DNA from 2 places in the Absicoccus intestinalis genome. Region 2 is predicted to be linked to the other one. Evidence: riboswitches for the same ligand, from Rfam matches in the RefSeq annotation. Region 2 holds a riboswitch; the other holds the start of a gene.
What was found. A riboswitch is a leader RNA that binds a small molecule or an ion and turns the genes downstream of it on or off. The one in region 2 is predicted to bind lysine.
Positions count from the first base shown of each region.

Region 1 (15,832 bases), on a different contig from region 2:
ATAAAACGGTTACAAAATTTATACATCATTCGTTGTGGATATAAGTGTCCAGAAGGTGCTTCACGAGTGGAAAAACTAGGATATTTTTTGATAAAACCCTTTACCTATCTTTTTAGTTATAACTATTATGTTACTCATTTAAATCAAAGAATGAGAAAACATAATACTGAATCTTGTTCATATGTTTTTAACTATGGTGGTGCCTATCCAGACAAAGGTTTATTTTCAAAAACATTATTTACAAATTTGATCAATCATGAATTCAATGGTCGTCAAGTAAAGATATTTAAAGATTATGACTTATATTTAACCCAATTATTTGGTGATTATATGCAATTGCCACCAAAAGAGAAACGAAATGGTGGTAGTCATATTGTTTTTCAGTTTCAAGACAATCGAAACACAAGGTCATCATGAAATGACCTAGTGTTGAAGAATATATATAAAAGTGTTAAAGTAACCGAGTAAAAGTTGAGGATATATATGCAAGAAAAGTTCATTTTTTCTTATTTAAACAAAGATCAAAACGGTTTGTTTCGTGATTTGACATTGACGGCTAACCAATCGCTTATTGAGTTTTGGCCGTCTCATAAACAATTTAAACATTCCTATCAGAACATTATAAAAGATATATTCTTGAGCAAAAAAATCAATTCTTTCGTGACCATGCCATTCCAGTCTTTTTTTTATTACCTTGATAAGTATCCATTCACTTCATCTACAATTTATCATGTCATCATTCCGTCATCGAGTATTTGTTATTATTCAATGAATTATCTAGAAAAATTGAAACAAAAATATGAGAATGTATTTTTATATGCTCTTTTGACCGATTCATTAGAGGCGAATTCACCACATTTGAATTATGTCAGAGATAAATTATCTTCAAATGTTTGGGCTAAAGTTTTGACATATGATAAATATGATGCTAAGAAATATGGATTTACTTGGTTCGGTTATACATACTATTCATCCTTTGATTTTGTATCACCTTCACAACAAACATCTGATTTATATTTTGTGGGATATGATAAAGGAAATCGAGCATCTTTGATTGGTAAAATATTTGATACATTAGAATCACAAGGTGTAGATTGTAATTTTAAAATGGTATCGAATCATGCGGATACATTTGTAAATGGATCTCAATTGGCTTATACAAGAAAGAAGCAAACATATCCTGAAGTCGTTGCTGATGTCAAATCGAGCAAGTGTATTTTAGAAGTTTTACAAGAACATCAACAAGCGCAATCGATACGATATTTTGAAGCTATTGTGTATAATAAAAAACTATTAACAAATAATGTACATATTAAAGAATTACCTTATTATGATCCTCGATATATGTATTATTTTCAATCGGTGGATGATATTGATCCATGTTGGATAAAATCCGATTATACAGTAGACTATAAGTATCATGGTGAGTTTTCACCTGTGCACTTAGTTGATTTTATTAAACAATTAGAAAAGGAGAAAGTATGAATTATGCCATCATTTTAGCCGGCGGAGTTGGTCAGCGAATGCGAACGTCGGGGTTGCCAAAACAATTTTTAAAAGTTTTTGGGAAACCGGTCATCATCTATACATTAGAAAAATTTGAAATGTGTAAGGACATTGATAAAATTATTATTTCTTGCAATGTAAATTGGTTAGAATATATGCAGGAATTAGTAGATACATATCAATTAAAAAAAGTAATTTCTATTATTCCAGGTGGAAAAGATCGTCAAGGCAGTATTGAAAATGGATTGCGAGAAATCGAAAAGAATGGTGGAATCAATACCGACATTGTGGTCATTCATGATGGGGTACGACCATTGATTGAAATGTCGATCATTTCTGAAAACGTTCGTGTTGCCAAAAAATATGGCAGTGCCATGACCGTAAAACCGGTCATAGAATCGGTTGTTATCACAAATAAAGATACAGCTACTTTTAAAGATTTTAAAAAGCGAGATGATACATATAGTTTAACATCGCCACAAACGTTTCAATTGTGTCAATTAAAAGATGCTTATCAACATATGGTCAAAGAAAATGTAGAATTTCCTATATTAGATGCGGCACTGGCATATACCTATTTGGGAAATTCTATCCATATCGTTAAAGAGAACAACAATAATATAAAAATCACAACACCAGAAGATTATTATATCTTAAAAGCTATGTTGGAATTGGAAGAAAACAAATATGTTTTTGGAATTTAGGAGGATATATGGAAAAAAGAGATTTAGATATTATTCTGAATAGCCCAGTAAATTGGCGCATGTATCAAGACAAAACAATTTTGGTCACGGGTGCAACCGGTCGTTTAGGACGCTATATCGTCGAAACCTTGGTTGATGTGGATCTAAGGTATAACTTGAACTTGCGTGTAGTTGGTTTAGCACGGTCTAAAGAAAAATCACAAATGGTTTTTGGAAATTTATTAGAATTTCCAAATGTATCTTTTTTGTATCAAGATGTGAATACACCGATTGATTTTGATAGCGATATACATTTTATTTTCCATACAGCTGGACCGGCAGCGCCAAGAGATTTTAAAGAGAATGCTGTTGAAACTTTATGGGCACATGTAAATGGCACTCATAATGTTCTTGAATGCGCAAAGACGCATCATACGGAAAGAGTCTTTTATATTTCAACGGTTGAAACATATGGTGAATGGAAAGAAGAAAGAAATATTACTGAAGAAGACATGGGACCTTTACGCAATTTGAATGCTCGCGCATGTTATCCAGAAGCTAAACGTCTTTGTGAAACAATGTTGGCTTCTTATAAAGAGGAATACAACGTAGATTTTTGTGGCGTGCATTTCTCACATACTTTGGGGCCTGGTATCGTATTAGATGATGGACGAGCTTTTGCCGAATTCTTACAAAATGCGTTACGTGGGGAAGATATTGTTCTTCATTCGGATGGCAGTGCGATGCGAACATATACGTATGTTGCCGATGCTATGAATGCTGTATTCTTAATTATGGAAAGAGGCGAAAGCATTCTCTATAACGTAGGTGCCGAAGAAAATTTAATCAGTATCCGTGATTTAGCCCATTTGATTGCAAATTTATCTCCATCCGAAAAGACACAGGTGAAGTTTTCCGAAGAAGCAAGCAAAATGCCATATTTACCTTTTAAACTTGCCATTATGGATACATCTAAGGTACGTGACTTGGGATGGCGTCCACAAGTTGATAATGAACATATGTTTAAGTGGACATTGGAGTCTTTTCTATAATGTATAGTGTAGCTGTTTTAATGAGCACATATAATGGCGCTGCATTTATTGAAGAACAGATTGAAAGTATATTTCAACAAAAAGACGTAAAAGTTACACTTTTTGTGCGTGATGATGGATCCAATGATGATACCATTGCGATAGTTCAAAAATATCAGCAAGACCATCCCATCACAATTTTACCATTTGATCAAAATGTGGGACCTGGCATGAGTTTCATGAAATTGTTATTTCATGTGATGGGAACCGAAAAGAATTTTGATTATTACGCTTTTTCGGATCAAGATGATATTTGGTTACCAGAAAAATTGATACGTGGCATTGAAAAAATAGGAAAGGGTCCTACTTTATATTGTTCCAATCAATGGTTGTATTGTGATGGAAAAAAAGAACAATTACGTTATGATTTTATTCCGGATCAAACACTAGTTGGCCATATTTCAAAAAATGATTTTTCAGGGTGCACCATGATCATGAATCGTTCGATGGCTCAATGTGTAGTTTCCATTCCTTGTCCACCAAAAAGTCTATTGGATCATCGTATGCATGATGCCTGGATTGCGCTAATCGCTATATTGGTTGGTCAACTCGTTTATGATCCAAGATCCTATATTTTATATCGTATCCATTCCAATAATACAGTTGGCATTCAGAAAAGTTCTTTGAGTGAGCGAATTAAAGATGTAACTGGAATGCATACAAATAAATCAAAGTATCGAAACATTCGAAGCAATACGGCCAAGCAACTATTAAAAGGAGATTTGTGTTATAAACAAGAAGATAAAGAATTATTGTATTTATTAGCAAATTATCAAGCCGATTGGAAAATTAAAAATCAGTTGTTAAGAATAAAGTCCATTTATCAAAAAAGTGGCGAGTCATCGATTGTATATAAAATGAAAGTTCTAGCAAATATCATTTAATAGTGGGAGGAATACCTTGCAACAAAAAAAGTCGATTCAAGTAAATGCTGTATTGAATATCATTAAGCAATGTTGTGTTATTGTTTTTCCTCTTATTACTTTTTCTTATATTACCCGTGTATTGGGAAGTGGAAACTTAGGAAGATATAGTTTTTCCGATTCGGTGATTCAATATATCATTGCCTTAGCTAGTTTAGGCATACCAACATATGCCATTCGGGAAGTATCACGAGTGCGTAAAGACCCAGTACAAATGAAGAAGTTGACCGATGAACTTTTTTCAATCAATGTCATCATGATGATTTTGTCTTTGGTGTTGTTATTCTTATTAACAAAATTTATCCCAAGATTGAATCGTGAATCTGTTTTATTGGCCATTCTATCTATTAATGTGATTTCGAGTACCCTCGGACGAGACTGGATCAATAATGTATTTGAAGATTTTTTCTATTTGACTTTACGATATATCATTATTCAAACCGTTTCGATGATCTTTATACTAACCTTAGTAAAAACAAAAAATGATTTAATTCTATATACGTGGATCATGGCATTCTCATATTCTTTCAATTATATTTTGAATATTTTTTATACACGAAAATATATATCCTATGGATTTACATTTCATTTAAATTTAAAGACACATTTAAAGCCCATTATTTATTTGTTTTGTATTACCATTGCAGGCATGATCTATGTGAAATCAGATATCATCATTCTTGGTTTTTTTCGACCAGATAGTGAAGTCGGTGTATATTCGATTGCTTCCAATGTATATTCAGTCATCAAATCCCTTCTAAATGCTGTTATTATTGTGGCCATTCCAAGAATATCTGCATACTTGGGCGACAATGATAGAAAGAATTATATGTCCTTATTAAGTGGATTGCGAAATGTACTGTATGTATTTATTATCCCTAGTATCATCGGACTGTTCTTTTTGAGTAAGGATATTCTTTCTATTTTGGCACCAAATTCATTTGCGTATGGATATATCTCACTTCGTATCCTTTGTTTTGCATTATTTTTTGCGGTATTTGGATGTTTTTATTCACAAGCTGTTTTAGTTCCAAATCGAAACGAAAGAAGCTTCTTTTATGCAACCATCATCTCTGCCATTGCGAATATTGGTTTGAATTTTATCTTGATTCCTTTATGGGGACTGAATGGGGCAGCGATTACTACTGTTTTGGCAGAAGGAATAGTCGTCCTCATTTGTAAGCGAAGTTCGATGGATTTGACAGATCAATTTCGAACGATGAAAATAATTCCTGTTTTGTTGGGCTGTGCGAGTATTATGGTGATTTGTTATTTCTGTCAAGCATGTATTGGCTCACTCATTCTTCGTATCTTATTTTCGGTTATTTTTTCTGTTTTATCCTATGGACTTATTTTACTGATGGGTAAAAATGAAGTGGCTATTTCCGGTTTGAAAATGATTCAAGCAAAATTAAAAAGTAAACAGAGATAGATGTATTTAGCTGGAATTATTCATTTGGAATGTTTAACCTATGCTATACTATAGATGCATTAGGAGGAATTCTTATGAAGTGCATGCATTGTGGTCATGAACTCAATGGAAATGAAAAGTTTTGTCCCAATTGTGGACAACCTGTAGATATACAAGTAGAAAAAACGGTTGAAGAACAAAATTGGTATTTTGTCGAAAATAATGAGTCCAAAGGCCCTTTTACGGAATCGCAAATGAAAGAATTTTATGATGTGGGACGGATCAACGAGTTGACCTATGTATGGCATGATGGACAATCGGATTGGGAATCCCTAAAAGCTTCAAGTTTATCTTTTGGCGAATCGCAGGAAACAAAAGTGGATGGATGGTTTTTCATCGATCTTCACCAAAACCAGCATGGCCCTTATACAAAGGCGCAAATGAATGGTTTTTTAGCCAATAATACCATTGGTGCCAATACCTATGTTTGGCGGGAAGGCATGGCGGATTGGGACACCTTAAATCATACCGAATTGTATAGTCGATCCATGTATCCGCAAATACAAACCAATGGATCCGCATGGATCAAGCATCGAAGCATTCTTTCTTGTATCTTGTTTAGTATTTTTACTTGTGGTATCTATGCCATTTATTGGCAATACAGCATTGCTCGGGATACGAATATCCTGCTTCGGTCCAATGGCTATCAAGAAGGAACAAGCCCGGCACAAGTTGTCATTTTTTCCATGATCACCTTTGGTATATATGGTATTTATTTTGTATATAAAGTGGCAAAAAACATGAATCAAATCGATGAAATGTATGACAACAATGCCATATTGTATGTGATCTTAAGCATATTCGGACTATCCATTGTGGCCTATGCGATCATTCAGGATAATATCAATCGTATGATAGATGCATAATCTATCCTTGACAATATGATTCACTGTTCTATAATATTGAGGTAAATCAGATGAAGATAGAGGCAGCGATGCGTCAGAGTATGAAATGGAGTTGGCAGACGGTGAAGTTTCAGAAAGGTAATCATCGCCGAAAGAAATAAAATGGCAATTTTATTTCTTGGGGTTCTAAGAAATACTTAGTTCACTCCTTCGTTGCAGAAGAGGCGTTATCTGAAAGCAAGGCATGTAGGCTATGTGAAGATAACACATAGCCTTTTTTCTTCATTTGTAGAAAAAGGAGAGAGAGAAATGAAAAAATTATTAACGGCAATCGCGGTCGCATCCTTAAGCATGTCTTTGGTGGGTTGTGGCAGTGGTTCTTCCAATTCAAGTGCAGATTCAGACACATTTACAGTAGGTATGGAATGCAACTATGCACCATTTAACTGGCAACAAAGTAAGAAATCATCTACAGCTTCCAAACTAGGCAGTGGAGCTGGTTATTGTGATGGTTATGATGTTGTCATGTCTCGTAAAATTGCGAAGAAATTAGGTAAGAAATTGGTGGTAAAGAAGATCAGTTGGGATGGTTTACAACCAGCCGTTGAATCGGGTGAAATTGATGCCATCGTTGCCGGTATGACTGCCAATAAGAAGCGTGAAAAAGGAATCGATTTTACAACACCTTATTATCAAAGTGAAACCGTCATGATCGTTCGTGCAAATAGTGAACAAGCCGGTTATACGAGTATTCAACAGTTCTCTGGACAAAAAGTCATGGGACAAAAGAATACAAACTATGATACGATTATTGATCAGATCAATGGCGTAAAACACGAGACACCAAAAGCAACGTATCCAGAATTGGTGGTTGCTCTACAAAATGGTGATGCCGATGGTATTCCAGCTGAATTACCAGTTGCCAATGGTATCGTATCTGCCAACCCAGATTTGACCATTGTACATTTTGCTGATGGTCAAGGATTTGATAATGATACATCTGTATCCATTGGTTTAAAGAATGGAACACGTAAAACAAAATACTTCAAGAAAGTGCAGAAAGCTTTGGATTCTATCTCTCAAGAAGAGCGAATGAAATTGATGGAAGATGCTGTTAAGCGTGCACCTACAGAAGACTAATAAAGTGAGGAGTAGATAGAATGCAAATTGATTTTGCGTATGCATGGCAAACATTAGTGAATTCATGGCCCATGTTTGCTTACGGAATTCGTTTAACAATGGAATTTGCCATTGTCGGAACTTTAGTGGGTTTACTTTTAGGATTGGTGGTTGGTGCCATCCACGCGGTCGAAATTGACCCTTTTGATAAACCTGTTACCCGATTTTTCAAACATCTTGGTCACATTATCACCGGTTTATATGTTTGGGTATTCCGTGGAACGCCAATGATGGTACAAGCCGTATTCTTGTATTATTTATTAAAACCAGCTTTGGGATGGACAGGCTTTACGGCTGGTATGTTTATCATTTCTATCAATACGGGTGCCTATATGGCTGAAATCATTCGTTCAGGTATTCAATCCATTGATAAAGGCCAAACAGAAGCTGCTAAATCTATTGGTATGACCAATACGCAAACGATGATGCAGATCATCTTCCCACAAGCCATCAAAAATACCTTTCCGGCACTTGGTAATCAATTGATTGTCAATATCAAGGATAGTTGTATGTTGAATGCCATTGCCGTTACGGAACTTTACTTCCAAGCCACTTCGATTGCCGGATCCAACATGCGTTATATTGAAGTCTATATGGTAACTGCTATTCTCTATTTGATTCTAACCACTATTGCAACGATCATCTTGAACTATGTCGAAAAGAAAATAAATCACACCGACAAAGTGTCCTTTAAAGCCAATGTCTAGGAGGAATCAAAATGAGTGATACAGTTATTAAAATTGAACATCTACAAAAACACTTTGGTAAACTCCAAGTATTGAATGATATCAACTTCCAAATCACCAAGGGACAAGTCGTGACGATCATTGGTTCATCGGGATCGGGTAAGAGTACGATGCTTCGTTGCATCAACTTATTGGAAGTACCTGATGGTGGAAAGATCTATTATGAAGGAAAAGATATCTTAGGTGGTGACTTAGATGTCACGAAATATCGATCCAAAGTATGTATGGTTTTTCAGAGTTTCAATCTTTTCAATAATAAAAATGTTTTGGATAATTGTACCATAGGGCAAATCAAAGTCTTAAAACGCTCCAAAGCCGAAGCCGAAAAGATTGCGATGGAACATCTAAAAACCGTTGGTATGGAATCCTTTGCTCATGCCGCAAGTACAACGCTATCGGGTGGACAAAAACAACGAGTTGCCATTGCCAGGGCTTTGTGTATGAATCCGGATGTCATCTTATTTGATGAACCAACCAGTGCACTGGATCCAGAAATGGTTGGTGGTGTATTGGATGTCATGAAAGATCTAGCCAAAAAAGGAATGACCATGGTCGTGGTTACTCATGAGATGCAATTTGCTCGTGAAGTCAGTGATTATGTCGTTTTCATGGATCAAGGTGTCATTGCCGAAGCAGGAGAACCCGAAGAATTATTTGGCAATCCAAAAGAAGAAAGAACCAAACAATTCTTATCTCGTTATTCCAATCGTTAACGTCGTAGAAATACGACGTTTTTTTGTTATAATGAAAAACGAGAGTGGGGAAGAGATATGAAAAAAGTCGTGTTCTTTATACTTTGTGCATTGGTTTTGAGTGGATGTGGCCCTTACACCAAAGCAGAGAAAGCCCAATTAAAAGCAGCTGGTGTATATGCCCAAGCCAAAGACTGTACGCATACAGATAGTGTGAAAAAAATGCTATCTGGTGATTTTCAGGGTAAATATATTCAAAGTTATTGTGATTTAGATATTTCATCTACATCGGGTGTCAATACGTTGTTAAAAGGCGGCGTACCTACAAAGGTCGTTCAAGCTATGATCAATCGGGAAAATTATCATGGTTCCTTGGCCAAACGATACGCAGCCTACTATAAAAAACAGAAGACCAGTGCGAAACAAACGATCCTGGCTGTGAATACGAATCAAGATTTAGAACCGTATTCAAAAACGATCCTTGTGCATAAAGATACGAATCCAGCTTATCTAGTCAATAAATTCTATGCCTTACCCGAAGGATATGAACCCAGAGATCTAAAGCCCATCCAAAGTGTATGTACAGTAGGAGATACTGGATGCAACAGTGATGAACTCTATTTGCGAAAAGAAGCAAATACCGCTTTTCAAAAAATGGTGAAAGCCGGGAAAAAAGAAAATCTTAAGATCGTTGCGATTTCGGGATATCGTAGTTATGACTATCAATTAAATTTATGGACGACCAATGCCAATACGTATGGACAAGACTATGCCGATGCTTATTTTGCGCGAGCCGGCCAAAGTGAACACAATACTGGACTTGCAGTCGATATTACCTTTAATGATCATCCTTTTAATGAAATTGAAAACTACAAAGGCTATAACTGGATCTTAAAGAATATGCATTCGTATGGATTTATCCTGCGTTATCCCAAAGAGAAAGAAAAGGTAACACGCTACAGCTATGAAAGTTGGCATCTACGCTATGTAGGAAAAAAGGTAGCGAAGACTTGTTTTGAAAAGAATTGGACATTAGAAGAATATTGGGGGAATCAATGAAAAAAATCAACAAAAAGAAAGCACGACGGAATCGTGCCATATTGGTAGGTATCGTTGTGGTATTATGTGTGGGTGTATGGAACCATACCCGCTTGCAGCTGTGGCATGCTGGATATACCTTTAATCAACAAAGTGTCATCCTGCAAAGTGATGATGTATCCCATTACTTGGATACAAAGATTGATATCGATGCATGGGATACCAAGAAAAACCAGCAACATTATTATGACTATGCCACCGTTCATCAACAAACCGGACTTTCGAAAGCCAAGACCATTGCGTATGTCGATGGTGTCTATCAAGTGGTTCCATCCCTGAAAAAACTGGGTTATTCGATGGATACGATTCGTTCGTTGATGAAACAACATATGTCCATCAAAGAATTCAAAGCTTTGGCCAGTAGCAAGGTTTCTTTTACAACAGCTAAACAGTATTTAAAGATCAATGGATTTGTAGCTAAAGATCTAAAAAAATATGTGGCATCTAAGAAAAAGCCATTAGCTGCCATATTATCCATTTCTCATGCGCAGATCAATTCCAAAAATAAGGTGACACGGACTTATAGAATTGCCAATCCTTCGTATTTGACTTTAGTGAAAGATGGCTATGGGATTTCGAAAAACTATGTGCCCAATGATTTAGTTACCGTAAATCTGGCTACGGCTTCTGCGGATACACCGAATAAAATGCGTAAGGCAGCGGCCACGGCTTTAGAAAAAATGGCCAAGGCGGCCAAGAAAAAAGGCTTGGAACTGGTGATCAACAGTGCCTATCGATCGTATGCGCAACAAGAAGAACTTTACAATGAATATCATGCGATGTATGATACCCAAACAGCGGATGATCTCGTTGCCAAACCAGGCTACAGCGAACATCAATTGGGCTTAGGCGTTGATATGACCAGTCAAAGTGTCGTAGATGGAAAGTATTCGACATTTGGTGAAACGAAAGAATATCAATGGATGAAGAAGAATGCCTATAAATACGGTTTTATTCTTCGTTATCCATCTTCCAAAACAAGTATAACGGGTACTTCGAATGAACCATGGCATTATCGTTATGTCGGAAAGAAAGCTGCGAAAGAATGCTATATAAACAATTGGACCTTGGAAGAATATATCTTACATTATGGGTTTGATACCAAAATAATATATGCCGAGTAGAATCTACTCGGCACTTTCTTGTTCATCATCATCGTATTCATCTTCATCGTTTTTCGGTTCGGGTGGATCCATTTTAAAAATAGGTCGAATAGTCATGCCTAACAAAAGATAGCGAACCACATCAAACGCAACATAGAAAATAAAAGTTCGCATCGGATAGGTGGTATCTTGTGCACGCATATAACCAATAAAAGTTGGCAAGTAGAGGCCAATGCGAATCAGCTCACCTAAGATACAAGCTTTGACCAGTTGTTTCGATTTGGGGTGTTCATAATACATGAACAAAACCGGAACGGTCCATAAGATTGCACTAATCAGGCAGGATACAAACATATCATGATTGGCAAAAATATATTGGTAATCGTTGCTCGCAAATAAACTATGAAAGATTTGAATGAGGATCGGGAATAGCCCTAAACTACAATAGACAACGATACCAATACGCACGGCCAGTTTTTGATACGTTAAGGTCTCGACCAAAGCCTCCGATACCTCATCATCAATTTCTTGATGAGGCAATTCCACTTGTGGCTGCTCCATATCTACGACTTGTACGGTATCATCTTCTCCCATATTCAATTGTGAAATGGTTTTCTTTTGTTGCTTGGCAAGGTCTTTGGCAAAACGAGGATCTTCAAAATTCCCATTTTCATCCACTTCAATGATATGATCAAAAAAGACCTTTGCGGAAGGATCGTTTTTTAGATAGCTGCCCGTGCTCCATAAAACTTGGAGCTTTACGATCATACAAACCAATAAAACCAAGTACGAAAGCAAATGGCCCATATCGGTAATGGTTGTAGAAATCGGTACATACAGCAAGACCACCGAAAACGCAAAAGCCAGCCAATAGACATAGCGATAGATTTTTGATCCCGTTGTCAATAAGATAAAGATGACCATATAAATACCGACTTGCGAAAGTAAGATTCCTGATAATAGCACATCAAAGCCATTGGCATCCACTTGTAAAAAAGCGGTATTTAAGGCATAGGCCACACCTATACTATAGGCGATCAAAAAAAGGATCGTGATCAGTAAGCGTCGCTCCACCCGTCTTCGACAATTTCGATAAAGGATCAAATCTTGTTGATTGACATTGTTCATATGAATTATTATATCATATATAGAAATGGAGATAAAATATGAAGCAAACCGTAACAATCCACTGTATCGTCGAAAAAGCCCATTTGGCATCGACCATGAAAAGCGGGTCCTTGGATGTATTAGCGACACCGCAAATGATTGCTTGGATGGAACAAGCTGCCTGTCTGTGTCTGGACTTAGAAGAAGGTCAAACCAGTGTTGGCATTGCGATGAATGTAAGCCATGATGCACCCAGTCCGCTTGGCGCAGAAATTACGATCCAAGCAACCCTCACGGAACAAAAAGGCCGAATCCTTCAATATGATGTTGTGGCTTACCAAGGCCAAACTTGTATTGGCAAAGGCAAACATACACGATGCATTGTCAACAGTGAGAAATTTTTAGCAAAAGTCTACCAATAATGGGACCGTGTGATTCAAAAGAGAACAGAAAAGCACAAAAATAGGTCTAGAATCGCCAAAAATGGCATGTTTTCATAAACTATGGTAGTATTATTTTATGAACAAGAAGAATCAAAAGCGAATACAAATGCTCCAAGCCAGTTATCGCCATCATAAAAAAGGATTCTTTACAACCATTTTGGTGATTCTTGCACTTGTGATCTGTATTCCTGGAGTCGATGCTTTGATCCATCCGAAACGCTACATTGCCTGTAGTGGGGATACGCTCGAAGTTACCGTCTCGTACTATGCCCAAAATGATGAAGCGGGACAACGCGTGGTATCTATTCCTCGTGGGTCAGAAGTGGAATTGCGACAAACCGGTGAAAATACATCGACCATTGTCTATAAGAATGAAACATTGACAGTGGATAATACTCATTTGGTCAATAAGCTGGAAGATGCCATTCAGATTCAATATGTGTATCCACGCCGCTTGTTGAATCTTATGACCAACAAACAAGGAAACCTATCTTCTACGGTTGTTCGTAAAGGGGAAAAGGTCAAAGTTGTTTCGGTCAAGACCGAAGACCTCGATCGCAAGACGGGTCGGATCCAATGGTATCAAGTGAAGAAAAATGGTAAAAAATATTGGATCAATGGGGCTCATGTCGAAACGACCAAGAGTGCGGCGACGGCGAATTACGCCCAAGACATCACGTATTCTACCTATTGGGATGATTATTATGGCAAAGGCTATTCCAAAGATGCCTATGTGGATCAAATCGATTATAAACCGCAACCGGCCTCTCGCTACAAAGACAATCCGATTCGTTCGGATATCAATTCGGTACATGTCTCTTTAAGCAACTTAAAAAATCATAAACAATATTATCTATCCCTGATCAAAAAAACGGGCATCAATTCCATTACCATTGAGTGTAAAGGCGATGGTGGCAATCTATTTTATGATAGTGATGTACCTAAAAAATATCTTTCAAAACCATCCGAAGCCTTGTCCGGATCGGTCATGTCCAAACAAGAACTGAAAGATCTCATCCATGAATTTCAAGATGCCGGCTACTACATGATTGCTCGATGTGTTACGTTTAAAGATTCGATATTTGCGAAACAAAATAAAAAAGAAGCCATCGTGGATAAAAAAGGCAACTTCATCGAAATCAATGATGAATATTGGCCAAGCATCTATTCGCGAAAAGCTTGGATGTATAATGTTGATATCTGCAAAGAAATTGCCCAGATGGGCATCAATGAAATTCAATTTGATTATTGTCGTTTTCCAGATGGTACGGCTAGTCAAAAAGATGATCTGAATATGCGCAATACATATAAGGAAAGTAAAGCAGCGGCCATCCAGGGTTTCTTTACCTATGCCAAAGATCAACTCAGTCCGTATCATGTTTATGTCGCTGCTGATGTGTTTGCTTGGCCTATCGTTGTTCAAGATGACCAAGATATCGGTCAATTCTTCCCAGCCATTGCCAATGTGGTCGATGTCGTTTGTCCCATGCCATATACCGATCTTTTCTCACAAGGTGCTATGGATATTCCCAATCCAACTGCTGCACCAAAGAAGACCTTGTATAAATTCTCCACGATTTCCAAGCGACAAATGGAGGAAATCGGTACCCAAGCGATCTATCGTACATGGATCCAGGCTTATAGTCCATTTGATGCCAAGGATGTCAAAGCCGAGATCAAAGGTATCAATAAAGCAGGATTTGAAGGCTATCTGATCTGGTTTGGCAATGGGGATCCCAACGATCTAAAAGGTGTACAAAAAGGTTTTGTTGATAGTAAGATCAAAAACTGAGCAATCATTTGCTCAGTTTTTTACATAGGCCCAAAAGGATCAGGGCCCCTAATGTATCAATGCCTACATCGATGGGACTGCCATTTCGCCCGGGAATAAAGAGTTGATGAAATTCATCACTGCAAGCATAGATAACTACGATAATAAGGGTTTTCTGAATGGTCGGTTTTTCTTGGGCCTGATAGACACAAAAAGCCAATAAAGCATAGATGGACATATGGGCTGCTTTCCGAATCATCCATACCGATAGATGGCCATGAAACAAATGATAAAACCATCCACTTTGTAGAGTAGAAGCACTCGCATCTTGATTGGAAAACCAGAAAATCAAGAACATTACGCCGATCGCCAGGATCTTCCAGATTGTTTTACGCATGTTGAGCCTCCAAAAGCTGAATGGCCAATTGATACTGCGCTTTTGAAAATAAATTATAGGTCTTGATACAATGATCGGGAAACGAATCTCGCATATCGATATCATCCAAGATCAGATAGATCTTGACCGGATGTAACTTGAGATAGGCTCTGATTTTATCAGGACGCGATTGATTGTCTTTCGATGTCGTATCGATGACATAGGGATCCAATTGACGCAAGCTCAATAACGCTTTGATTTGTTTCAATGAATAAAATTCTTTCCAAGAAGAAGTTATGACGATCTTTAAATCAAATCGATCACATAGATCTTTGACATATTGACAAGCTTCCACATCAAAATTCGCATTGACCTGGCCAATCGTATAGTTGTTGATGTGGATAAAACTAGGATGTTTCCAAATGCGCAACCATTTCTTTCGATCCGGGACAACTTCATTTGTATACATATAGGGATTGATGACCCCATCAAAATCTAAAAAAAGAATACCTTGCATACAAAATATTGTAACCGAGTCTCAACGCTTTTCCAACTGTGATAGAATAGAAACATAGGAGGAAATCACATGAAGCAACATATCGTCCTATTAACGGGAATGTCTGGTGCCGGCAAATCCAGTGCCATGAATGCCCTTGAAGACTTAGGCTATTATTGTATTGACAATTTTCCGAAAGAATTATTGTCCCAATTGGAAAATGTCCTACAAAAAGAACAAAAATATGAATATATTGCACTGTCCGTGAGTGCGATCGATTATATGACCTTTTTTAATTTTTT
Region 1 is NZ_JALBUS010000008.1:38,819-54,650, reverse strand. It holds gene MOZ64_RS06540 (LicD family protein) at 1-417, shown strand, start outside; gene MOZ64_RS06535 (WaaS/CpsH family glycosyltransferase) at 484-1,485, shown strand; gene MOZ64_RS06530 (IspD/TarI family cytidylyltransferase) at 1,482-2,210, shown strand; gene MOZ64_RS06525 (NAD-dependent epimerase/dehydratase family protein) at 2,219-3,241, shown strand; gene MOZ64_RS06520 (glycosyltransferase) at 3,241-4,164, shown strand; gene MOZ64_RS06515 (flippase) at 4,181-5,635, shown strand; gene MOZ64_RS06510 (GYF domain-containing protein) at 5,710-6,540, shown strand; lysine riboswitch at 6,590-6,757, shown strand; gene MOZ64_RS06505 (transporter substrate-binding domain-containing protein) at 6,829-7,659, shown strand; gene MOZ64_RS06500 (amino acid ABC transporter permease) at 7,680-8,405, shown strand; gene MOZ64_RS06495 (amino acid ABC transporter ATP-binding protein) at 8,417-9,157, shown strand; gene MOZ64_RS06490 (M15 family metallopeptidase) at 9,215-10,195, shown strand; gene MOZ64_RS06485 (M15 family metallopeptidase) at 10,192-11,358, shown strand; gene MOZ64_RS06480 (hypothetical protein) at 11,362-12,465, opposite strand; gene MOZ64_RS06475 (thioesterase family protein) at 12,504-12,866, shown strand; gene MOZ64_RS06470 (putative glycoside hydrolase) at 12,964-14,679, shown strand; gene MOZ64_RS06465 (VanZ family protein) at 14,684-15,055, opposite strand; gene MOZ64_RS06460 (HAD domain-containing protein) at 15,048-15,551, opposite strand; gene rapZ (RNase adapter RapZ) at 15,621-15,832, shown strand, end outside.
Region 1: linked by a shared signal. The riboswitch ahead of MOZ64_RS06505 (transporter substrate-binding domain-containing protein) and the one ahead of lysA (diaminopimelate decarboxylase) in region 2 are both predicted to bind lysine.

Region 2 (15,832 bases):
ATATGAATGATCTTATAGAACGAGTGCGATAGGAAGTTTCGTAATTTGCCTTCGCCTTGACGGTCGATGCGTTTGCCTGCACAACAATCATAATGTTCATCCAGGATCGCATGGGCCATAGGTTTTAAAAGGCGTGGTGGATGTTGGAGATCGGCATCCATGATGACGACCAGATCGCCCTTGGCTTGTTTAAGGCCGGCATACATAGCGGCTTCTTTGCCAAAATTGCGAGAAAACGTATAGTACGAACAATGTGGATCCACTTGTGATAAACTTTCCAAGATATCTTGGGTATGGTCGCTACTGCCATCGTTCACAAAGATGAGTTCATAGGTTGTATGATCAATGGTTTGTAGTTCTTTGGTGACTTCTTGATGAAAGGCTTGGAGCACATCTTCTTCATTGAAGCAGGGAACAATAACACTAATGCAATGCATAAATCTTCCTCCTTAATATATAGATCAGCAGGCTGATCGAACTGATGCATAAACCGGCATGAAAGCCCGGTGCGTGATACGATATACGAATGGTATGGGTCCCTTTGGATAGGGGAATACCCACAAAAGCTGTATTTACCAATTTTGGTTGCACGATTTTACCATCTACCCTACAGGTATATCCGTTTTGATAGGCCAGGCTGGTGATCAAATAGCCTTTCTGATTCAGTTGGACATGGCCGGCATAGACTTCGTGATCTTTCAAGGGCAGGGATGTCACTTTTTGTATTTGCGGTTGAAAGTTTGCCGTACGGACATGGATCTGGATGTCTTGAAGTTGATAATTTCCTTTGGACAATTGAATCGATACATGGCCATTTCTATGATTTTGACTCAGGATATAGACAAAATGCGTGTTGTGATTGTAGTACGGTGAATGAATGCTGGATAATCGATTTTTAATGCCATTGATGGTAATGGTTGTGGTCTTGGTCGGATCTTTGGGTTTGACCTTAAAATCAATGATCACAATTTGTTTGTTTTTGATGGTCGGTATATCGATTGTCTTTATCGTGGTGTGTTTCGAATGCATATTTTGGTTTGGCAGAGTGGCTGCCAATTGGATCTTTGAGGTATAAGGTGTTGGCTGACTGTTGGAAACCAAGGGCCGTTCGATTAACGTATCCAGGCGTTGGATCCAAGGCAAGTGATCATACATCTTTTGATTCATGGTTGTGTGGGTCACATAGGCCAGGGGCAAGACGTTTTTATTTTGGCCGATTCGGTGGCCCTTTTGGGTATCGATCCAGTGATAACCAGCGGGTAGGGGGCCTTTTGTCACGATATTTTGGATCCCCATCATTTGTTCAAAGAACCGATTGGGAGCATCCATCATGCCCGTTCGATGTTTGGCCACCATGGGATTTTTCATCACATCATAGAAGAAATGATTGTAGCGTTTATTATACGTGGAAGAATAAGCACTCAATCGGGGAGCTTGCAGGTCATAGATGCGATTGACGGTTCGATAGCTATGTGAAAAATACGCTGTTCGTCCGGCAGGGACTTGGATGTTCTGGGTGATCTTTTGATAGGTTTGCGGTGAAACAAAGGTGGAAGGTGTATTGGTGCAAAGTACAGCAATCAACGGAACCGATAGATAGAGCCATCTTCCTTTGTTTCGTTTCAACAAACAGACACAGAAATACGTATCCAACATGAGCCATACCGGTTGGGTCTGAAAGAAGATGGGCAAAACGATCAATGGCCACATCCATATGTCGATGTGTTGTTCAAAGACATCGACCAATAACAGACAGATCCATGGTAGGAAAACGATCAATATTTTGACGCGTGCATAGAGAAAGCCATTGAGTATGTAGCTAGCTAAAGGAAAGAGCATGCAAACCACTACGATCCAGGCATAGACTTTTTTCTCTTGTTTGGTGTGGGTGATGATTGCGATCCAAGCCATCATGGTCAATCCACATCCATAGGGATCGTAGAATAAGCTTTTCATACGACCATCGGGCAAAAATAATTGGATCAGAGATGGACTGGGTCCGGTCCGTTTATTTTCAATAATATAGAGAAGCGATGGGAGCCAAAGGATGGCGCTAATCCCTATCGCAAAAAGGAAGGGTGTGCATTTCCATTGTTTCTTTTCAATGCGAATGGTCAAAAAACAAACGATAAAGGCGGCCATGCTGAAAAAATAACTGTGGAATACAATGAGGACCAGCCATAGGGTCAATGGATGCCAGTTTTCTTGATCAATGGCATGCAACGCCAAGAATAAGAAGGGCAGGAAATTGACAAACATGATCTGGCGATGGGATTGAAAGATCACAGCGGTACTGAAGATATAGAAAAAGGCACTCCAGAAACACCAGTTGGATGGATAGCCTTTATCACAAAGCCATCGATAACAACTGATAGCGCCTAGATCGATCAGACCAACCATATAGACAATAAGGATGGTGGCCATCGATACTTGAGGCAAGAGGATCGATAGCAGTACGTCTGGACGCATAAAGCCATAATAACTAAAGGCAAAGGCATTGGATCCGGCTTGTAGATGGGGGTAGTATTCGGGCCATAGGGTATGATATTTCCATACCATGTGGCGATAGTAGTCAGGAAAGACAATGTGTTGATTCAACCAATCCACCCGACTTCCAAACCAATAGCCATGGCTTAAACAACCGATCAATAAAATGGGAACGATCACTAAGATGGTCAAATGTATTTTTCGTTTCATACCGAAAGCATACATGGCATATCTTAAGAAATACCCAAAGAAGAGTTAAAGAATTTTGAATGTATTTCTTAAAGAAAATTAAGATTTGAAAGGAATATTTTATTCTACAATAAACACATGAGACAAATATGTATGATGCTGTTAACGGCCAACTTGTTTTTGGGTACGAGCATGGCCAAACCACAGCAGCCAGTCAAAGAACCCCATGCATTAATGATCGTCGCCCATCCGGATGATGAATCCATTTGGGGTGGACAACATTTATTAGATCAGAAAGGAGAATATGTGGTGGTTTGTTTGACCAGCAAGAACAATCCAACCCGCAATAAAGAATTTCATCAAGCCATCAAACAAGCCCATGATCAAGGGGTGATGTATGCGTATCCGGATAAGGTCCAGGGGAAGAGGAGCCAATGGAAAAAAGAACACAAACAAATCGAAAAGACCATTCGTTATTGGGTCAGAAAGAAGCATTGGACCAAGATCGTAACGCATAATCCCGATGGGGAATATGGGCATCAGCATCATCGGATGACTTCCGAAATGGTCACCAAAGAAGTGAAAAAGATCCATGAAACCAATCGTTTGGTTTATTTTGGGAAATACTACAAAAAAGGGAATTTACCGTTTTCGATGCGTCAGAAAAAGATGAGCGTGGAAAAGAAGAATCTATTGAAAGCGTATGGATCCCAAAAACTTGTGCTTCAACATCTTCATCATATGTTACCATATGAAAAATGGGTAAAATATAAAGATTGGAGCAAACAATGACAACAAAAATCATAATTGCGGATGATAATGCCGATATTCGAGAAATCGTATCGGTGTTATTGTCGAGTGAAGGCTATCGCGTGGTTGCAGTGCCAGATGGGAAAGCGGCGTTGGAACACATGGAAGAAGATATTGATTTGGTCATCTTAGATGTCATGATGCCTGATATGGATGGTTATCAAGTTTGTCGAAAAATTCGACAAATCAGCAATGTTCCCATTTTGTTTTTGACAGCCAAAGGATTGGATGCCGATAAGACCCTTGGCTTTTCCTTTGGGGCGGATGACTATTTGGCCAAACCATTTTCCTACAATGAATTGACAGCCCGGGTCAAGGCTTTATTGCGACGGTATCAAATTTATAAAGGCAAAGCACAAGATCATCATCCAACCCCCTCGCTTTCTTGTGAGGGATTGACGTTGGATCCAGCACAGAAACAAGTGCTGATCGATGAAAAACGGGTGGATCTGACCGATACGGAATGTGCCATCTTACAACTTTTAATGACCAATCGTGGACAATTGTTCTCTGCTGCCATGATTTATGAAAAAGTATGGGACGAACCGTATTTTTATTCCGCTAATAATACAGTCATGGTCCATATTCGCAATTTACGCAAGAAGATCGAACAAGACCCGGATCATCCAAGATACATTCATACCGTTTGGGGCAGGGGGTATCGTTTTGATTAAGCGTTTGTACTTCTCGCTTCTTTTAGGGATCGTATGTTTTGTATTGCTTTATCCTTTGCATGCGATATGGCTAACCAATGAACCAGAATTTAAGGTCGAACCATTGGTCGATCAATTAAAACAAGCTTCTTTTGATACGTTTCCATCCCTCTTGGAAAAACATACGCAACAAGCTGGCTTTTATGTGGAATCCAATGAGCAATTTCTTGTCGTGGGAACCGTGTATGATCCACAACAATCATATGCATTTACGGATGCCAAGGGACAATCGGTCTTTTTGGTGGTTTGTCCGACCCAATATCAAGCCGCGCATTTATGGAGCGGGATGGTAGCGGGTTGTTCTCTAGCCATTGGCTATCTTGGTTTTCGCTTCACTTCAAAAAATCATTCGATCCATTTACCGGCTTTTTATGAACGACAAGGCTTGGCACAAAAACTATTTCTTTGTAGTGTGGCAGCCATTGGCATTTGTTTCGTTGCGTATTTAGGTACGTATCGCATCAATCAAGTATGGATCCAATGGTATCAAGAAAATGTGACGCAACAACCAGATATAACTCCTTTCCAAAAGGAGTTACGAAGCTATGCCAAAACGGTTTCATTAACGACGAAAAATAAAAGGATCATTTCACAAACCATTCAAAAGCAGATTGATTCACAATATAAAAGTGTCAGTATTGCCAATGATCAAAAATGGATCAATATTGATCCAACTTGGAAACCAAAAGAATTAAGTCAACATGTAGATAGTGATACCTATGGTTTTTCTCATTCATTTTTGGTTCAATGGAAGAATAAAAAGACATGGGTCTATGTGAATACCTATCCAGAATTGTATTGGCTCAATAAGATGATGATTGGAGAAATGGCCATTATCTTTTCTTTTTATGTTTTGATCCTGTATGCCTTTATGAAAAAACAAGTACGGATCATTCAAACATTGACCAATGACATTGCGTATTTAGAAAATGGGGATTGGTCCCATCCCATTCAAGTCCATGGTCAAGATGAGTTAAGTCAATTGGCTCGACAAATGGATGAGATGCGTTTGTATACGTATGAGAATATGCAGACAGAAAAACAGGCCATTCAGGCCAATCATGATTTGGTCACATCCATGTCGCATGATATTCGAACACCACTAGCGACATTAAAGGGGTATTTAGAAATATTGTCGCTAAAAAAAGGGGAAGAAGCAAGGCAAGAACAATATATTCAGCGATGTTTGAAAAAGACGGATGAATTGATCGATCTATCCGAGGCTTTGTTTAAACAAAGTCTACATGTGGCCGATCAAGAGAAGATGTATATAGGTCGGATCCGGATCTATGAAATCATGGCTTTATTGAAAGATCAAATCGAAGATCTAAAAAAAAGAGGATACGATATCCAGTTGACCGAAATGGAACCACAAGGATCTATCCAAGGAAATCTACCTTTGATCCATCGAATCTTTGATAATTTATCTTCCAATATCATCAAATATGCAGATAAAAAAAGGCCGGTACATATCTTGATCAAGATCGAGAAAGGGGAATTGTATATCCGGTTTGAGAATTTTATTGCACCGAAACAAGATGTGGAAAGCAATCATATTGGTCTACAAAGTGTGCAACTCAGCATGAAACAGATGCATGGCACCTATTTTTGTGAACAAACCAAAAATTATTTCTTGATCGTATTGACCTTTCCATTATGTGATGAAAGAGCAATCACCTAGATCGATAGGGATAGCTCTTTTTTTATCTTGATTTCGATGTAAAAGCCAGCCAAGACAAGGCGCTTGGGTTTCATGTTTCTTTAAAATGCCATCGTAAGGGGCAATGGCAATCAAATCTTTATAAGAAAGAGCACGATTCATTACTATGATGAAGTACCTCAAATCTGTTCGATTTTTGGCCCAACTTTTTTTGGGGGGATAGCTCAATGAAACCCTTTCGATTGAAAAAGGTTGATAGGGTATATATTTTGAACCTTTCCATAATGAGTCATCTCGGAAGGAGAAAGGGTTGTTTTGTTTAACGTGTCCAAATGGGATGACGCAATTGTTGATAGATGGTCTGGATACTTTTTAAAGGAGCATGACTAGCGCGTGCATAGAGTTTGGGATCATTTAAACGGACCATCAATGTTTTGGTCTTGCGAGGATGATGCAGAATATAATATTTTTCTAAATGCTCACTGGCACTGGTATGGATCCGTAGATTGGTTTCCTTTAAATACGCTAAAAAATCATCGATAGCTGTACTATCGATGTACCAAATGGTATCAATGGAATGATCCGATACGATGGCAATTCCTTTATTGGTGGTCAGTACTTGTTTCTTCGTAGCCATTTGATAACGCAAATACGCTAAATATTGTTCGTGATTGAGGATAGGGGTTCCTTCAAAATGATCCATAAATGCAGTATAGATATCATAGGAATCATGAAATGTCGTTGATACGTGTGTCGCATTTCCTTTTTTATGGGGTTCGATCCAAGCCACTTTGCCATAGGTTACGGGTTGAAAACGATAATTTTCGAATAATTGCGGAAAATCCGTTACACAATAGGTCAACACATGATTGTAGTGGCTTTGTTCCAATATGACTTTTAATAAAGCCTTAAAATGGCCGTGTTGCCGATGATTGGGATGGGTACAAGCTAAACAGATTCCAAGAGCCGAAACCCTATGATCGCCCAATTGGATCTTGGTTGGTATGGTTTGGATCAAACTGATCAAATGATCATTTTGCCAATAGCCATATAAATGATGAGGATCGCATTGATGCATCATCCAAGCTTGTATTTGATGAGGTTCCCATTGGATCATCGATACTTCCAAAAGTTGCTGGATATCCTCTGTCTGATTGGTAAATGTGGATATCATTGGTCCTCCTCATCGTGTTCCGTATATTCGGCATCGATCGCATCCGGATTGCGTTTTTCTGATTGGACCGTTTTCTTTCTTTGTTGCCAAGCACCATATATAAGCGAAACGATATAAAGGACCAATAAAACGGGCAATAAGAAAGGCAAGAATTGAATGAGAAGGATCATGAGGGCAAACAATAGGATATAAGTATAAAAAAATCGCATAGACTCTCCTTTAGATGGGGGTTTCCCATTCCATCTGACCAATGGCTATGGGATGAATCGATCCATTGGACATTTCTTGTAGATCGGGTGTGATATCCCGATCCGTTACATATTGATACGTCACTTGTTCGTTGTATTCTTTGGATGTGATCTCAATTTCATGGGTACGAAAATACGCATCCAACTTACCAATCAGATCATAGCCAAACGTAATGGTGTATTCTTCCAATCGTTTGGTTTCGGATTTGGTGGCTTTATCCAAGGCTTCTTTGACACTGGAACTATAGGCGCGAACCAAGCCGCCTGTTCCTAATTTGATGCCACCAAAATATCGAACCACGACCACAAAGATGTCTTCCATCTGGTTGTGTAATAAGACATCCAACATCGGATGACCAGCTGTTTGACTGGGTTCTCCATCATCATTGGAACGCACAATGTTGCCAATGATCATTGCCGTACAATAATGACGAGCTTGGGGATGTTGTTTTTTGATTTGTTTCAAAAATTCTTTGGCTTCTTGTTCGTCATTGGTTCGATGCAAATAGGTGATGAATTTGCTCTTCTTGATTTCGATGGTATGGGTCACATCTTCCATGATTCTCATAGACTGATTCTACCATGCCAAGGACCGTTTTGTCCTTTTTTTTAGGAAACATAGAAAAATATGATTATATGGTTAAAAGAAGTTTGAGACCGATAGCGAGGTGAGAGAATGGAATCCTATGCACAAACAACACGGGTATTAAAAGCTTTATCGGATCCAAAGCGATTGGAAATTGTCGATCGATTGATGGAAAGAGAATATTGTGCTTATGAATTGTTACCTTTATTTGAAGTGACACAACCCACTTTATCGCATGATATGAAAGTATTGAGTGAAGTCGGTGTGATCAAGCAACAACGAAAAGGAAAAAATGTGGTTTATTCTGTGAATCGAGAAGTTTTAGAAGATGTCGTGCATCATCTGAATGTGATCATTTCAAAGTGAATGATTTACAATGATCAACGAAAGTGATACACTAGGTTCAAACGATAGAGGCGCAAAAAAGACACCATAGGAAGGGAGTCGGCAGATGTTGATTTTCTATGGTAGCGATTTTGCCGAACTACATATGCAGGCATGGATATGTGGTGGGCTTGCAGAGAAGATCTGTAAGACTGTCTACCTTTGGTAGGAGAGCTATCTGATTGCCTTTTATGTAACCAGTAAGATAGCTCTTACTGGTTTTTTTGTATGAAGGAGGAAAGTGATGTTAGAAATTGGTGGCGTGAGAGTGGATACTCTCGCAAAAACATATAAAACACCCTTGTTTGTCTATGATGAAGATCAATTACGATCTCGTTTACAGGAATTTGCGACCTTGTTTCGATCCCATACGATGGAAACGGGAATCTTATATGCGTCCAAAGCCTTTAGCTGCAAAGCCATGTTGCGATTGGTCAAAGAATATGGCTTGTGTTTGGATGTCGTATCCGGAGGCGAACTGTATACCGCAAAAGCCGTTGATTTTGATATGTCCAAGGTTTATTTTCATGGCAACAATAAATCCAAGGATGAATTGGAAATGGCCATGGCGTATGGCGTAGGTACCATCATTGTTGATAACTTGATGGAAGCGCAAATGCTTCATGAAATGAGTCAGACTATTGATCATACGATCCATGTCTTGCTTCGTGTCAATCCCGGTATTGATGCACATACCCATAAATACATCGTAACGGGACATGTCGATAGTAAGTTTGGCATTTCTTTACTACAAGAAAAAGAATTGGTCGAAGTGATCAAGACCTTTGATGAAGATGAACATCTATCGTTTGATGGTTTACATGCCCATATTGGATCGCAAATTTTTGATAAAAATGCGTTTGTCGCCGAAATTGAAAAAATGTTTGGCTTTATCAAACACCTAGAAGATACCTATGACATCCATTTAAACACGCTGGATCTAGGCGGTGGATTTGCGGCCACCTATACATCCGAAGATCACCCCATTCCTTTGGATGAAGTTTGTACGACCATTCTTTCCCATTGTGAAAAACAAAATCAAGCATTGGGTCTATCCATTCAAAAGATCTTGATCGAACCGGGCCGCAGTGTGGTGGCCGAAGCCGGTTCTACCCTTTATACGGTAGGATTTATGAAACAAACACCCAATAAAAACTATGTCTTTGTGGATGGAGGCATGGCCGATAATATCCGACCAGCTTTGTATCAAGCCAAATACAATGCCGATATTGCCAATAAAATGGAGGCCCCAAAAGATACGATCTATACCGTTGCGGGTAAAGCTTGTGAATCCGGTGACATTTTGATTGAAGGCATTGCCTTACCAAAATGTGAACCCGGCGATCTTTTGATCACCTATACAACCGGTGCCTATGGCTATGCCATGGCTTCTCACTACAATAAAAACCCTTTGCCTGGCGTTGTCTTTTGCCGACAAGGAAAAGTGCGTGAAGTGATTCGTCGTGAATCTTATGCGCATTTGATCGATCTCGAAACCGATGAATAAGAAAGGATGTGTTTTCAATGATCAAAGGTTCTATTGTTGCATTAATTACGCCATTTCATGAAGATGGCAGCGTTGATTTTGATAAATTAGGTGAATTGTTGGAATTCCATGTGGCCAATCATACCGATGGCATCTTGGTTCTAGGAACAACCGGTGAATCCAGTACCATGACCCATGAAGAAGACGATGCCGTTGTCCGCTATACGATCGATAAGATCGATCATCGGATTCCCGTTGTGGTTGGAGCGGGTTCAAACGACACCAAAACCGCAGTGGATAAGAGCATAAAATATGAAAATATGGGTGCCGATTATTTATTGATCATCACTCCTTACTACAACAAGGCCAATGAAGGTGGCATGATCGCACACTTTACCACCGTTGCTGATTCCGTCCATACCCCGATCATTCTCTATAATGTACCGGGTCGTACCGGATGTAAATTGAGTGAACACGCCGTAGCCGTCTTATCCCAACACCCAAATATTTGTGGCATCAAAGAAGCCAGTGGCGATATCAGTTATGCCACTCGCATTTCTCGTTATCTCAACGATGATTTTGTGATGTATTCCGGGAATGATGATATGGTCGTACCTATTCTTTCCTTGGGCGGTTCTGGCGTGATTTCGGTCTTTGCGAATACCAACCCCCAGGAAGCCCATGATATGGTACAAGCCTGGTTGGAGGGTGATTTAAAACAATCCTTATCCATCCAACAAAAATACTTGGATTATATCCATGCCTTATTCTGTGAAGTCAATCCTATCCCTGTCAAGGCCGCTTTAAACTTGATGGGCAAAAATGTGGGTGGCTATCGTTTGCCACTGTATCCAATGGATCCAAAAAATCACGATCATTTGGAAGCAGAAATGAAGAAAGTAGGCATCATCGCATGAAATTGATCATTGGTGGCAACGGAAAAATGGGCTCGCTCATCAAAGAAACTGCACAAAATTTAGGCCATACTGTCTTGGCGAATGTGGATACATCCAATCTGGATATTTTAGATCAAATCGAAACGGCCGATATGATCATTGATTTTTCCCATCGCGATAATTTAAGTTGGATCCTGGATTATGTCCAAGCGCATGATTGTGCCTTGGTGTATGGAACGACCGGTTTGGAGGATGATCAAAAAGAACAATTGGTCACTTTGTCAAAATCCCATCCCGTCTTCTTTTCGGCCAATTATTCGTATGGTGTGGCGGTCTTTTCGGAAATCCTGAAAGTCGCTGTTCCTCTTTTAAAAGATACGTTTGATATGGAATTGGTCGAAACCCATCACAATCAAAAGGCCGATGCCCCCAGTGGTACGGCCAAAGCCATCCTGGAAATCATGAATCCCGATGGTGCCTTCAAAGAAGTCTATGGTCGTCATGGCCTGATTGGTCCGCGTCAAAAGGAAATTGGTGTGCATGCTTTGCGTGGTGGCACCGAAGCTGGGGAACACACCGTGCACTTCTTTGGGGATAATGAATCCATCACTATCACGCATCATGCGACCAATCGGCAGATCTTTGTGAATGGCGCATTAAAAGCCGCTGCCTGGCTCGAAAACAAACCAGCTGGATTGTATGGCATGAACGATCTTTTAGGAGTCGATCACGCATGAAAATTGCGATGATCGGGCGCGGTGCCATTGGCACTTTGTATGGCCAATTGTTTGAGCAAGGAGGGCAAGATGTCATCTTTCTAGTGGATGAAACACGTAAAAAACGTTACGAAGCCGATCCCTTGATTTGTAACGGCAAAAGCGTAGATTTTCACTATGAAACCCAAACAGAACCTGTTGATCTTTTATTTCTTGCCACCAAATATGCCGGTCTAAACAGTGCCATAGCCTTGGCTGGCCCATCGATTGATGCGCATACGTTGATCGTTTCGGCCTTAAATGGCATTCGATCCGAAGACGAATTGCGCCAAGCCTTTCCGAACAATTTGGTGATTCGTACCATTGTCCAAGGCATGGATTCGACCTATTTACAGAATCAATGTACCTATCATGTGGTGGGGGAATTGGTATTTGGCCCAGATGATCCGGATCAAAAAGAAGCCTGTCAACGACTGAATCAATTGTATACGAGTTGTGCAATTCCTCATCGATGGGTCGACGATATCATCAAAGAACAATGGAACAAATTGATGTTGAATTGCGGCCTCAATCAAACATGTGCTGCCTATTATACAACATATGGTGGGATCAAGGTCGATGGCCCGCTCCAAGACATCTATATGAAAGCCATGTTGGAAGTCAAAGCGGTGGCCAATGCCCAAAACATTGCCATTACCGATGCGGATGTACAACATTGGTTCGAAGTGATGAAAACCATGTCCAATGAAGGCATGCCCAGCATGCGACAAGATATCATTGCCCATCGCAAGACCGAGCTGGCCTTATTTTCTGGAACGGTCGTTCCCATTGCCAAACAGCTTGGCATCCAAACACCGGTATTGGAAGATCTAGCCAAACGGATCCAAGCCATAGAAGCGGCGTTCTAAAGAATATTTATATAGATTAGAAAAAGAAACAATGCATAGAACTTTCACAAATCAAGAGTTTTTAGCTATAATAAAATTCTGAAAGGGGAAGGATCATGTGTGAATTGTTTGGCTTTTCGGGAAATACCTATCAAGAAATGAATGACTATTTGGATGTGTTCTATTCACATAGTGTACGTCATCCTCATGGCTGGGGATTGGCCATCTTGGATGGGAAGGTTTCACGCGTAGAAAAAGAGTCCAAACAAGCCTCGCGCTCTTTCTATTTGGCTGAACGCTTATCCGAGCCGATTTATGCTCGGACGTGTCTTGCTCATATTCGCTATGCGACCGTAGGCGAAATGAAACGCAATAACTGCAACCCCTATCGCTGGGTCGATCGATATGGTCGCACCTGGACGATGATCCATAATGGCACGATCTTTAACTATGAACCTTTGAATCAATATAAGAAAGTCCAAGAAGGAGAAACCGACAGTGAACGGGTCCTTTTGTATATTGTGGATGCGATCAACCGCAAAGAAATTGAATTAGGCAAAGAATTGAATCAAAAAGAACGCTTTGAACTCTTGGATACCTTAGTTTGTGACGTATCCAGAGGGAATAAATTAAATTTGATCATCTATGATGGCGACAATTTCTATGTCCATACCAACGAAGCCCATACGCTTCATCAATTAGAAACACCAGAAGGACGCTATTTTTCGACCAAGCCTTTATCGGATGAAGATTGGCAACCCGTCCCATTGACCCAGCTGTTGGCCTATCAAGATGGCGAGTTGGTCTATCAAGGCACCAAGCACCATCATGAATATATCTTTAATGCCGATCAATTTAAATCCATTGGCGGTGAATTTATTGATTTTTCCAATCTATAAGAAATGGCTCATGTCCATTTCTTTTTTGATGGAAATGATTTAGAATAAATACACATAAGTAAAGGATGATCATATGACAAGAATTGGTTTAGTATGTGAAGGCGGCGGCATGAAATGTGCCTATGGTGCTGCCATCTTAGATAAATTTTTAGATGATGATATTTCGTTTGACTATTGTATTGGCGCCTCAGCAGGCAGTGCCAATCTTGCCAGTTACTTAGCCGGCCAACGCGGACGAAATATTCGATTTTATACAAAATGGATCAAAGATCCCGAATTTTTTGGTAAAAAAAGTTTCTTAAAAACCGGTGATTTATTTGGTCTTCAATATATATATGGAACCTTGACAAATTCCGATGGAAAAGATCCCATCAATTATGCAGCCATCATCCAGAATCCCACGCAATTTGAATTGGTGGCCACGGATGCGAAAACCGGACAACCGGTTTATTTTGATAAAACGGTGATGAAACAAAATGATTATCGAGCCATCATGGCTTCCAGTGCCATTCCGGCAGCGTGTCATCCTGTTCAAATTGGCAATGGCCATTATTATGATGGCGGGGTATCGGATGCGATTCCTTGTCAAAGAGCCTTGGATCAAGGCTGTGATAAATTGGTCGTAATCACATCCAAGCCACGGGATTATGTCAAAGAACCCGAAGCCCATAAGAAGTTGTATCATGCTTTGTGTGCCAAATATCCAGCTACGATCAAGGATCTGGATCGTCGACATATCATGTATAAAAAAGAACAAGATTTGATGTTTGATTTGGAAAAACAAAAAAAAGCCTTTATTTTTGCACCTAGTGAACATTTACCAATGAGCACCACATCGATGGATCCCAAAGAAAATGAACAATTGTACTCCTTAGGCATGTATGATTATGTGAAATTGAAAAAAGCCTTGCAAGCTTTTATCGGGGATGCCCAATGAAAACAAAGATAAAGACGATCCTTTGTATTCTTTATCTTGTGGTGATGTTTTCCTTGATCGTTCATTTATTGGAACAACCCTTTGATATTTTTCATCGCTTTGCCTGGGTCTTGATTGGCTTGTATATGTGTGATGTTGTCGATGTGATATATAAAGATAACCGTTTGATCCAATCCTTTGCCATTACTTTAGGCTTATACATGTTGTATCAAGCATGGATCCAACTCTATACGATGTTGACCATACCATCCCTGCTTTCCTTGCTCTTTACGATTTGCCTTTTGGTTCGTATCGTGCTGTGTTTTGTACCTTGGAAACAATGGAAGAAGAAAAAGTATCGCGGCTATACCTTGTTGCGCAATTTGCCTTTGTTTGGGCTCTGTGTCATTTTAGAAATCTTGTTTATTGAGTCGGGAAACACCAATAGCTATGGCTTGTGGTGGATCGAGATCCTCTTGCCTCTGCTTTTTGTGTTCTTTGCCTGTGAAGACCTCCAGCTCAAGCACCCTACGATCTGGATGGGAGGGAGTTGGATCAGCCATTTGGGACTGGCCTTGATCTTCTTACAAATGATTGGCCAAATATAGGTTGCCTGGAAACAGGCAATTTTTTTGCATTCGATTGGCTATATGGGCCTAGTTATGTTAGGATAGTATCGTGAAATTATTCACATGATAAATTATGGATACAAAAGTGAATGAATATATTGAAAAATTGGCATCTACCCATCAATTATCTTTGGATGCCTATGAATATTTGATCACCCATCGTGATGAAGAAGCGATGGAACTGGCCGCACGAAAAGCGCGGAATCTATCCCAATCCATTTATGGAAAAGCCATCTATGTACGTGGCTTGATCGAATTTACCAATATTTGTAAGAACGATTGTTTCTATTGTGGAATTCGTAAAGATGCACATTGTAGTCGATATCGTCTAGATATGGATGATATTCTTTCGTGTTGTGCAGAAGGCTACGATCTTGGCTTTCGTACCTTTGTCCTACAAGGTGGCGAAGATGCCTATTTTGATGATGATCGCTTATGCGACATCGTATCGCATATCCATGCTTCCTATCCCGATTGTGCCATTACTCTATCGGTAGGGGAACGAAGCAAAGAAAGTTATCAACGATTATACGATGCGGGGGCCCAACGTTATTTATTGCGCCATGAAACCGCCAATCAGCAACATTATCATCAGCTGCATCCAGCATCGATGTCGTTTACGCATCGGATGCAATGCATTCAAGATTTACGCGATATCGGCTATGCCGTCGGCGTTGGCATGATGGTGCAATCACCGTATCAAACGGCTCATCATTTAGCCCAAGATCTAAAATTTGTAGAGACCTTTCATCCGGAAATGTGTGGAATCGGTCCCTATATTACGGCTCAAGATACCCCATTTCATGATCAACCATCGGGCAGTGTGGAATTGACCTTGTATTTGATCAGTCTCTTGCGACTGATTTATCCGCCTATGTTGATCCCGGCAACCACCGCTTTAGGAACGATGGATCCTGTCGGACGGGAAAAAGGGGTATTGGCCGGTGCCAATGTGGTGATGCCCAATTTAAGTCCAGTAAGTGTACGACGCAAATATCAGCTCTACGACAATAAGATTTGTATTGGGGATGAAAGTGCACAATGCCGTCATTGTTTAGAAAATCGGATGGACCGTATTGGCTATACGGTCGTGACCGATAGAGGAGATATAAAAGTATGGGATTAAATGGAAGTTTATCGGCCAATCGCGTA
Region 2 is NZ_JALBUS010000001.1:156,015-171,846, reverse strand. It holds gene MOZ64_RS00865 (glycosyltransferase family 2 protein) at 1-437, opposite strand, end outside; gene MOZ64_RS00860 (YfhO family protein) at 424-2,697, opposite strand; gene MOZ64_RS00855 (PIG-L family deacetylase) at 2,830-3,468, shown strand; gene MOZ64_RS00850 (response regulator transcription factor) at 3,465-4,160, shown strand; gene MOZ64_RS00845 (histidine kinase dimerization/phospho-acceptor domain-containing protein) at 4,153-5,880, shown strand; gene MOZ64_RS00840 (GNAT family N-acetyltransferase) at 6,179-7,033, opposite strand; gene MOZ64_RS00835 (hypothetical protein) at 7,030-7,242, opposite strand; gene MOZ64_RS00830 (YigZ family protein) at 7,253-7,849, opposite strand; gene MOZ64_RS00825 (ArsR/SmtB family transcription factor) at 7,958-8,233, shown strand; lysine riboswitch at 8,271-8,436, shown strand; gene lysA (diaminopimelate decarboxylase) at 8,496-9,758, shown strand; gene dapA (4-hydroxy-tetrahydrodipicolinate synthase) at 9,776-10,654, shown strand; gene dapB (4-hydroxy-tetrahydrodipicolinate reductase) at 10,651-11,370, shown strand; gene MOZ64_RS00805 (ketopantoate reductase family protein) at 11,367-12,257, shown strand; gene MOZ64_RS00800 (class II glutamine amidotransferase) at 12,353-13,135, shown strand; gene MOZ64_RS00795 (patatin-like phospholipase family protein) at 13,209-14,072, shown strand; gene MOZ64_RS00790 (hypothetical protein) at 14,069-14,659, shown strand; gene hydE ([FeFe] hydrogenase H-cluster radical SAM maturase HydE) at 14,754-15,806, shown strand; gene hydF ([FeFe] hydrogenase H-cluster maturation GTPase HydF) at 15,797-15,832, shown strand, end outside.